One region of the Sorangium sp. So ce128 genome, then DNA from elsewhere that is predicted to be linked to it. Evidence: riboswitches for the same ligand, from Rfam matches in the RefSeq annotation. Region 1 holds a riboswitch; the other holds the start of a gene.
What was found. A riboswitch is a leader RNA that binds a small molecule or an ion and turns the genes downstream of it on or off. The one in region 1 is predicted to bind cobalamin.
Positions count from the first base shown of each region.

Region 1 (5,108 bases):
GGCCGGCTGAGCGGCAGGGCCGATCCGGGAGGGCGTCGCACGGAGCAGGCCGGCGCTCGGGTTCGTGGGGCCCTACCCCGCCGGCCCCCCGCGCGGCACCCCCTCCCTCCCTGGCTCTCTCCAGGGGGATGATGACGGGGGAGCGACGACGGTAGCCGCGCGAGGCGAACACGGGTGTGCGGCTCGGAGGACGGGCGGTCTGCCCGACTGCCCACGATTGCACGCGGGCTCGCGGCAGGACCGTCATGTCGCGCACACCCGCACTCAAGCGGTGAGTTCGGATCGAGCGAAGGGCCGTGTCCCGGAACAGGCGCGCGACTCCTCCGGAAATCGCTCGCCTGGAAATCGCTCGCCTGGAAATCGCTCGCCTGGAAATCGCTCGCTTGGAAATCGCTCGCTCGTCGGCTCGGCAACGGCCTCGACACAGCGGGATCGGGAGGACACGGAATGACGCCTTCCCTGGCCCACGGCAGGCGCTTCCCCCCGGCGCGGGGCGCTGCTAACCACGCTCCATGACCGCTCAAGAACAGCAGCCGGGGGCCCCTGCTCGCGGTACGCTCCAGTTCGTCGCCGTCGAGCGCGCGGATCACGTCGCCACCGTGACCATCCAGCGGCCCGACAAACTCAACGCCCTGAACCCCGCCGTCCTCGGCGAGCTCACCGCGGCCTTCCGCGACCTCCTCGCGCCCGCCGAGGGCAACGAGGTCCGCGCGGCGGTGCTGACCGGCGCCGGCAAGGCGTTCGTCGCCGGCGCCGACATCGCGGAGATGGCGACCATGAACAGCATCGCCGCGAAGCGGTTCGCCGACGCAGGCCACCGGCTCGCCGAGCTCATCGAGACTGCCCCCTTCCCCGTGATCGCCGCCGTCAACGGCTTCGCGCTGGGCGGCGGCTGCGAGCTCGCCCTCGCCTGCGACTTCATCTACGCCGCCGAAGGCGCCAAACTCGGCCAGCCCGAGGTGAACCTGGGCGTCATCCCGGGGTTCGGCGGGACCCAGCGGCTGCTGCGACGGGTCGGGCCCGGACGCGCGCGCGAGCTCGTCTATTCAGGTGACATGATCACCGCCCAGCAGGCGCTGTCGATCGGGCTCGTCAACGCCGTCTTCCCGGCGACCGAGCTCCTCGCACGCGCCCGCGAGACCGCCCTCAAGATCGCCTCGCGCGGCCCGCTCGCCGTCGCCGCCGCCAAGCGCGTCCTCCTGCGCGGCGAGAGCCTCGACCTCGCCGCCGCCAACGAGCTGGAAGCCCAGGCATTCGCGGCGCTCTTCGGCAGCGAAGATCAACAGCTCGGAATGAAAGCGTTCCTGGCGAAATCGCAGGCCACGTTCACCGGAAAGTGACACCTCGGAAGACGCGAACCGCGCGCTCGAGGGCAAAAAAATACCGCGCATCACGCTGGAGGGGGGCCCAGAATGACCGCGGCAGGGAAACCGCGCCGGAGTCTTGAACGTCCGCCACGGTGCAGAAGAAAGACCGCATGCGCTCCGGGCTGGGGGGTCCGCGCCGGTGCGCATGCGGTAGTCAGATTGTGGCATCCGCAGGCGCATTGTCGATAACAAAGTGCAACGCGTGCACGCCGAGCGAGCAGAGCGCTCCGGGCGCGAAGGCAGCCAGGCGGGCGCGCGACCCACACACACCCGATCTGCGGGGATTCACGTTCGAGCCGGGCATACCCCTCCACCAGAGACAGCGCCCAGCGCAGCGTTCGTCTCGCATTCCGAGACGAGCGAACACGAAATCCCTCATCTCTTCAATAAGAGAGGCCACGAGGCAGCAGGCCGTACACCGGACACCTGCTCCCGAGTAAAGAGCCAGGACGAACAAAGCACACTGCGGAAGGAACGCGCCGGCTCCTGTATTCAAGCGCACGAGAGGCCCTCGTGCGGGCCCAGACCGAGACGGGGGCTGCGACCGCGCGGCGACAAAGTAAACAGGTTTTATCTAAGGTGGACATAATTCAAGACGTGTGCTCGACGACTCTTCGCGTGATGCGTCTGGGTCAATTTCTCGGCCTCGGGCCACCGCACGACAGGGCCTCGATCGCTCGTCGGCGCCCATGGCCGCTCGATGGGGGGGGCGCCGACGGGCGCGCGACGCGCCTCGGCAGCGATGGCCTCGTGCGCCTCGGCAGCGCCCCCGAGGGCGGGGTGTCCACCAGCGCAGGCATCACCGCCGAGCACCCTCCTCCACGATCGGGGCGCGACGTCCTTGACGCCGGGCACGAAACGGGATTACCGAGCACCGGCCTGACAATCCATTCCTCGGGTGCCCTCCGGGGCATAACAGGGAAGCCGGTGCAAAACCGGCGCGGTCCCGCCACCGTGAGTGGGGAGCTGCCTCCGAAGACCACTGGGCCCCATTGGAAGAGGCCTGGGAAGGTGGACGCAGCGCTGGGAGCTCGATCAGCTCCCTGAACCCATGAGCCGGGAGACCTACCCGAGCCTCCCACGAGGTGCAGCTTGCGCACGTCTTCGTGGCGTTCGGGTGCGGACTTCACCCGGAGCGCCGAAATCGGTCTTCACGGCCGCGCATTGTCGATCGCCGCCGTGTCCCTGGGGACGCTCCTCGCGCCCCGGCCCGCGGCCGCGATGCACCTCGCGGAAGGCGTCCTGCCGCTCGGCTGGTGCGCCTTCTGGAACGCGCTCGCCCTGCCCTTCGTCGCGATCGCCCTCCACCTGCTCCGGCGCCGCACCGAGCAGGACGCCTTCTACAAGCCGTTCGTCGGCCTCATCGCGGCCGCCGTCTTCGCGATCTCGTGCATGCCCGTGCCGGTGCCGACCGCCGGGACCTGCTCCCACCCGTGCGGCACAGGGCTCGCGGCGGTGCTCATCGGCCCCTGGATGACCGTCCTCGTCACCGTGGTGGCGCTCCTTATTCAGGCCCTCTTCCTCGCGCATGGCGGCCTCACCACGCTCGGCGCCGACGTCGCGTCGATGGGCATCGCGGGCGCCTTCACCGGATATTTCGCCTTCCATGTCGCGCGGCGCTGCGGCGCGAACCTCTGGGTCGCGGGCTTCCTCGCGGGCGTGACGTCGGACTGGGCAACCTACGCCACCACGGCGCTCGCGCTCGCGCTCGGGCTCTCGGGCGAGGGCTCGGTGACGTCCATGTTCACGGGCGTCGCCCTCGCCTTCGTCCCCACCCAGCTCCCGCTCGGCCTGCTCGAGGGCGTCATGACCGCGGGGGCGCTCGCCTTCCTGCGCGCCCGGCGGCCCGACATCCTGGACCGACTCCAGGTCGTCCGGCTCGCCCCGGGGGTGTCGTGACGCGGCGGCTCGGACAGCGCCCGCTGTCAGCGCCGCCCGCGCGGCGCGCGTGCGCGGCAGCGCTCCAGCTCGCCGGTTCATTCTGGCTCGCCGCCTGCGGCAACGCGTCCTGGGACGGCGTCGACGAGGCCGTGGTGCGCCGCGTCGCCGAGGACGCAGGGCGCCACGACACGGGGCCGCTGTTCGCGGGCCTCGAGGGCGACCTCCTGCTGTTCGCGTTCCTCTGGGCCGGGCTCCTCGCCGGCTTCGCCCTCGGCTATTTCTCGCGCGTGCTCTTCGTCGAGCGCGCGGGCGCGCCCGCGGGCAAGGCCGTCGGCGAAGGCCTCCGTGCGGACTGACCCGCCCGCGCGGCTCCGCGACGTGGACGCCCGGCTCCGCCTCGGGGCCGCCGTGGCGGCGTGCTGCGTCGCCGCGGGCGCGCGCTCGCCCGTCACGCCGGCCGCGCTGCTCCTCCTCGCGTGCGCGGCCCTCCGCCTCCAGGGCACGCCGGCGCGCGCCGTCCTCCGCGCCGCCGCGCCCGCCGCGTGGATCGGAGCGGTCGCGGCGGCGCTCGCGCTCGCGCTCACGCCGGGGGCGCCGCTCCTCCCCGGCGCGCCGTTCCCGGCCGACGCGATCACGGCCGAGGGGGCCCGCCGCGCCGTGGCCATCGGCGCGCGCGTCCTCGCGGCGGCCGCGGTGCTCCGGTGGCTCGCCGGCGCCGCCGCGCCCGCCGAGATCGAGGCGGCGCTCGCCGGGCTCGGCGTCCCCGCGGCCCTCGTCGAGCTGCTCGCGCTGACGCGGCGCTTCGCCGGCGTGCTCCAGCGCGCGGCCGACAGCGCGTGGAGCGCCGCCGCGCTCCGCGGTGGGTTCACGCGCCTCGGCGCTGCGGCGCGCTCGGCCGGCGCCGTCGCGGGCGTCGTGGCGCTCCGGACGCTGGAGCGCTCCGAGAGCGCCGCGCTCGCGATGCAGCTCCGCGGCTACCAGGGGAAGCTCCCCGTCGCCGACCGAAGGACGAGCGCGCCCGCCGCGAACGTCGCGTTCGCCGCCGCCGCCCTCGCGACCCTCGGGCTCAGCGTCGCCGCGGGAGAGGCCGGATGATCGCGCTGCGCGCCCCCCGGCTCGGCTACCGGCGCGGCGAGCCCGTGCTGCGCGACGTGCGCCTCGACGTCGCCGAGGGCGAGTCCGTCGCGGTGCTCGGCGGCAACGGCGCCGGCAAGACCGCGCTGCTCCGGACGCTCGTCGGGCTCCTCCCGGCGCCCGGCGGCGGCGTCGAGATCGCGGGCCGCCGCGTGGCCTCGCCCTCGGACGCCGTCGCCGCGGGCGCCGCGCTCGTGCTCCAGGACCCGGACGACCAGCTGCTCGGCGCGACGCTCCTCGACGACGTCCTGTTCGGCCCGCGAAACCTCGGCCTGCCCGCGCCCGAGGCGCGCCGCCGCGCCGAGGCGGCGCTCGCCGCCGTGCAGATCGCCCACCTCGCCGATCGGGCCATCGAGGCGCTGAGCTTCGGCGAGCGCAAGCGCGCGTGCATCGCCGGGATGCTGGCGATGCGGCCGCGGGTGCTGCTGCTCGACGAGCCGACCGCGGGGCTCGACCCGGAGGGCGAGCTCGCCCTGTGCCAGACGCTGCGCGCGCTCTCCGAGCAGCAGGGGACCACGCTGGTCACCGCGACACACGCGGTGGATCTCGTGCCGCTCTTCGCCTCGCGCGCGGTCTTGCTCGGCGACGGTCAGGTCCTCGCGGACGGGCCGCCGCGGGAGGTGTTCGCGCGGGGGGAGCTCCTCGCGCGGGCGCGGGTGCGGCGGCCGTGGGTCGCCGAGCTCTGGACCCGGATGAGCCCTGCGCCGCCGCGGGGCGGCGCGGGCC
Region 1 is NZ_CP150313.1:319,097-324,204, reverse strand. Features, by position in the region: gene WME82_RS01270 (enoyl-CoA hydratase/isomerase family protein) at 513-1,340, shown strand; cobalamin riboswitch at 2,247-2,454, shown strand; gene WME82_RS01265 (energy-coupling factor ABC transporter permease) at 2,553-3,266, shown strand; gene WME82_RS01260 (hypothetical protein) at 3,263-3,604, shown strand; gene WME82_RS01255 (CbiQ family ECF transporter T component) at 3,594-4,343, shown strand; gene WME82_RS01250 (energy-coupling factor ABC transporter ATP-binding protein) at 4,340-5,108, shown strand, end outside.

Region 2 (5,108 bases), 5.3 Mb from region 1:
CGGTAGAAGCCGTCGCGCGTGAACGCCTTCTCGTTGTGCGCGTCGGCCCTGTAATACCCGCGGATCGTGTAGGGCCCTCGCGTGAGCAGGTGACCGACCTGTCCGGGCTCGACGTCGCGGTCGTCGTCGTCCACGACGCGGACCTCGTCGTGGGGCGAGATGGGCCGCCCCTGCGTCTCGATCGCGATCGCGTCGGGGTCCTCGAGGCGGGTGTAGTTGACGAGCCCCTCCGCCATCCCGAACACCTGCTGCACCTTGCAGCCCAGGGTCGGCCCCACGCGGCGCGCGACCTCCGCGGGGAGCCTGGCGCCGCCCACCTGGAGCACCTTCAAGCTCGACAGGTCGTGCCGCGCCGTCCGGGCCGCTTCCAACCAGACCGAGGCCAGCGGCGGCACGAGCGCGGTCATCGTGACCCGCTCCCGCTCGATCCACGGGAACGCCTCGTCCGGGCTGGGCCGGCGGCAGAGCACCACGCGGCCGCCGGCGTGGAGCACGCCCAGGCTCCCGGGTGAGCTGAGCGTGAAGTTGTGCGCGACGGGGAGGACGGCGAGGTAAACGCTGCCCTCGTCGAGCCCGCAGATCTCCGCGCTGGCCCGCACGCTGTAGAGGTAGTCGTCGTGCGTCCGCGGGATGAGCTTCGGTACGCCGGTGCTCCCGCCGGACAGCTGGAAGAAGGCGACGTCCCCCGCGGCGGGCTCCGGGAGCTCGACGGGCTCCCGGTCCAGGCCGGAGAGCGCGGTGTGCTCGCCCGGATCGCCGGCCACGAGCACGTGCCGCAAGGTCCTGACGTCGCGCCGGATCTGGCTCGCCAGCGCGCGGTAATCGAACCCGCCGTCCCGGTCGGCGATGACGTACGCGACCGCCTCGGTGTGCTCGCAGAAAACCGCGATCTCGGCGCGCCGGTGCGCGGGCAGGGCCAGCACGGGGAGCGCCCCGAGCCGGAACAGCGCGAAGCACACCTCGAAGAACTCCGCGATGTTCGGGAGCTGGACGACGACGCGATCCCCCGGCCGGAGCCCGAGGTGCAGCAGGCCCGCGGCGAGGCGATCGGCGCGCCGATCGAGCTCACCGTAGCTCAGCCGGCGATCGCCGCTGACGAGCGCGATCCGATCCGGGTGCCGCGCGGCCCGCTCGCGGAGCAGGCGCCCGAAGGTCTCGCCGCGCCAGTAGCCGGCGCGCCGGTAGAGATCGGCCATCTCGGCCGGCCACGGAGTCCAGCCGTCGAGCGCCTGCGGCCGCGCCTGCGCGGGCGCCTGCCGGCTCTCCTCCGGAGCGCTCATGCCATCTCCGGCGCCTGGTTGAGGCCGAGCGCGTTCAGCATGGTCCCGAGCTTGGCGGTGGTCTCGGCGAGCTCGTGCTCGCCGTTCGAACCGATGACGATCCCGGCCCCGGCATAGAGGCGGAGCGCCCGGCCGGCGACGTCGGCGCAGCGGATGACGACCGCCCACTCGCCGTCGCCGCTCGCGTCGGACCAGCCCACGAGCCCCGTGAAGAACCCGCGATCGAACCGCTCGATCGCCTCGATGGCGTCGCGGGCGCGGTCCGTGGGGTATCCGCACACCGCGGGGGTCGGGTGCAGCGCGGTGGCCAGCTTCATCGAGGAGATCGAGAGATCGCGCAGCTCCCCCGTGAGCCGGCTCGACAGGTGCCACAGCGTCGGGGTCTGCGTGAGCGAAGGCTCGTCGGGGACGCTCAGGCGCCGGCAGAACGGCCGGAGCGCGGCGGCGACGGCGTCGACGACGATCGCGTGCTCGTGCCGGTCTTTCTCGGACGCGAGCAGGGCGATCGCCCGCCGGCGGTCCTCGTCGGGGTCCGGGCTGCGGACCGCGGAGCCGGCGAGCGGATTGGCGATCACCCGGAGCCCGGAGCGGGACAGGAGCAGCTCCGGGCTCGCGCCGATGAGCGTCCGCGCGCGCGAGGTCGGGACGCCGCGCTCCGCGCTGGAGAGCCCCGCGGTCGGATCCGAGAGGTTGGCGGCGAAGGTGTAGCCGTTCCGGTTCTGCTGCGAGAGGCGCTGGAGGACGAGGCGGAGATCGACAGGCTCTCGCAGGACCATCTCCAGCATCCTGGAGAGGACCACCTTGCTCAGCGCCTCGGACCGCATCAGGCCCACTGCCGTCTCGACGCCGCGCACGTAGTCGCGGGGCTCGGGGACCTGGCGCAGCTCCTGGATGGTGATCGGCAGGTGCGACCGCGGCGATTCCGACGTGTGGTTGAGCGGGCCCGCGCTCTGGATCGCCCTCGGCACGATGAGGTGCGCCGGCGACGTGCTGTTGAACGGCACCGCGCCGACCACCATGGGGAGGCCCTGGCCGGCCCTCGACGCCGCCGCGAGCACCCTCGTGACGCGGTCCGCGAGGCGGTCGCCCTGATCCGCGCCGTTCGGCTCGAGGATCATGTCGTGTACGCCCTGCGCGAGGAGCGTGCGTGTCGGCGACGCGAAGAAGAACGCCGACTCAGGGGTGTATTGCTTCAACAGCTGCCCTGCGTTCACCGCGGGCAGCCCGACAGAGGCCGGTATCGAGATGGAACTCGTCACATTCAGCTCCGATGGGCGTCGAGAGCCACGTGGGCTCGGATCATCGGGCGCTGGACGTCAGGTCTCGGGCCGCTCGTTTCTGATAACTGATAAAGAAAATCAGTTTCAAGTAACTCATGGCACGCGCGTGCAAGACTGTCAAGGGACTCCCGGTTCTGTCTCGGGTGTGCGTCGCCGGTGGGCCGGTGGACGGGGCGCTCCGGGCCTTCGCTTCTGCGTTGACATCCTGCGTGACGGGTGCGACGAGTCGCCCCGCCATCGGTGCTCGTCCGGCCATCCCCTGGCGAGCTGAAAAGGGAACCCGGTGAGAATCCGGGACTGCCCCCGCAGCGGTGAACGGGAACGACCATCACCAAGAAGCACTGGGCATGCACCAGAGCAGCCTGGGAAGCGGTGATGTGTAGGAGAGCGACCGGCGACGGCCGCATCGCCCGTGAGTCCGAAGACCTGCCGAAGGTGCGCGCGCCGGTGCTCTGGCGCGCGCTGACCTGAGCCTTCGAGGGGAAGGCGCGCAGGCTCTGGACCACCACGCTCGCGCGCGGTGCCGTGGCCCGTCACGCAGCCCCCTCGCTTCGGCTCTCAGCTCACCCGGAGCAGCGCTGGGTCGACGCGGGCAGGCGGCGCGTGAATGGTTGATTCCTCGGATCGTCGGTCGCGGCGGCGCCGGAGCGCCGGCGTGGCGTGCTGGCTCTCGCTCGCCGCCTGCAGCGCCGTGGCGGCCCTGCCGGCCGCCCGCGCCGACGATCCGCGCAGGCCGGAGGCCGAGCAGGAGGGCGGTCGCGCTGCCGCTCCACCGGGGACAGACCCGCTGGAGGTGCGCGTCGAGGGGGATCGCATGCGCGCGCCCGCGCCGCCCAAGGACAGGTCCGTCGCGGGGTCGGTGCTGGGCCGCGAGCGCCTCACCGGCGCGGGGCTCGGAGCAGCGGACGTGCTCCGCACGCAGCCGGGCGTCCTCATCATCGAGTCGGGCGGCTTCGGCGGGCCGGCGACCGCGGCCCTCCGGGGAGCGACCGCCACGCAGACGCCGGTGTACCTCGCCGGCGTCCGCCTGAACGACGACGTCGTGGGGACGGCGGATCTCTCCCTCGTGCCCCTCTGGCTCATCGAGCGCATCGAGATCTACCGCGGCCACGCGCCCATCGAGGCCGACCGCCTCGGCCCCGGCGGCGCGATCTTCTTCGAGCCGCGGCGGCCTTCCCGGACGACGGCCGGCGCGGGCGCCATGGCGGGCTCGCTCGGCGCGCGGCGCGGGTGGGCGTTCGCCGGCGCCAGCGCGGGCCCGGTGAGCGCGATCGTCGGGGTGAGCGCGGAGGCCGCGGAGAACCGCTACGCGTTCGTCAACGATGGCGGGACGCTCTTCGACGAGAGCGACGACACCCTGGAACGCCGGCAGAACGCCGACGTGCGCACGATCGACGCCTGGGCGCTCGCGCGCGTCGAGCTCGGGGGCGGCGCGATCGTCGACGTGATCGCGAACGGCACCGGCCGCGAGCAGGGCGTGCCGAGGCTCGCGCTCCTGCCGTCCCGCGAGGCGCGGGGGGAGTCGCGGCGCGCGCTGACGTCCGTCGCGGCGCGGGTGCCGTTCGGCGGAGAGGCGCAGCACACGCTCGAGGCGCGCACCTCGTTCATCGAGGCGCGGTCGGAGGTCCATGATCCCCTCTTCGAGCTCGCGCTGCTCACGCCGGAGCTCCGCCTCGCCGGCCGCCGCCTGGAGCAGACGCTCGGGGCGACGCTCTCCTTCGCCGACCGGCTCCGGGTGCGGCCCGTGCTCTCGGTCGCGCGCGAGGGCATCTCGCGCGCGCCGGACGACGTACCGCTCGCGCGGGCGCGGCGCTCGTTCGCGCGCGGCGCCGTCAGCGCGGAGGCGCGCCTCGGCGAGGGGCTCGCGCTGCACGCCCTCGCGAGCGGGGAGTGCCACGCCACCGGGGCGGACCGCGAGCGCCCTTGCGACGTGCTCGTCCCGACCGGGCGGGTCGGCGTGGAGGCGGGGAGCGACCGGCTCCGGCTCCTCGCGACCGTGGGCCGCTACGTCCGCGTCCCGACGCTCGGCGAGGTGTACGGCGTCTCCGGCGTCGTCCACGGCAACGCGGAGCTCGCGCCGGAGTCGGGCGCCACGATCGAGGCCGGGATCCGGGCGCAGACGGGGCGCGGCGCCGTGCTGCGCGGCGCCTTCATCGACGTGTTCGCGTTCGGGAGCGCGGTCTCCGGGCTCGTCGCGTACGAGCGCTCCGGCCAGGGCTACGTGAACCCGTACAACGTCGGCCGCGCCCGCGTCGTGGGCGCGGAGCTCTTGGCCGGGGTCGAGGTGACCCGGTTCCTCCGCGCCGAGATCGCGGCGACGCTGCTCGATCCGCGGGACACGACGCCGGGGCGGACGACGAGGAACGACCTCCTCCCGTTCCGCTCGCGCCTCGTCGTCGCGCCGCGCCTGCACGCCGAGTGGAAGCGCCCGGGCGGCGCCGTGTTCTCGGGCGCGTCGGGCGAGATCCGGGCCGTGTACCAGTCGAGCCGGTACGCCGATCCCGCCGGGCTCGGCGTGATCGCGGAGCAAGCGACCCTCGACCTCGAC
Region 2 is NZ_CP150313.1:5,614,260-5,619,367, reverse strand. Features, by position in the region: gene WME82_RS21440 ((2,3-dihydroxybenzoyl)adenylate synthase) at 1-1,280, opposite strand, end outside; gene dhbC (isochorismate synthase DhbC) at 1,277-2,539, opposite strand; cobalamin riboswitch at 2,782-3,008, shown strand; gene WME82_RS21430 (TonB-dependent receptor domain-containing protein) at 3,168-5,108, shown strand, end outside.
Region 2: it holds a riboswitch for cobalamin, as region 1 does, so the genes downstream of both, WME82_RS21430 (TonB-dependent receptor domain-containing protein) here and WME82_RS01265 (energy-coupling factor ABC transporter permease) in region 1, are expected to answer to the same signal.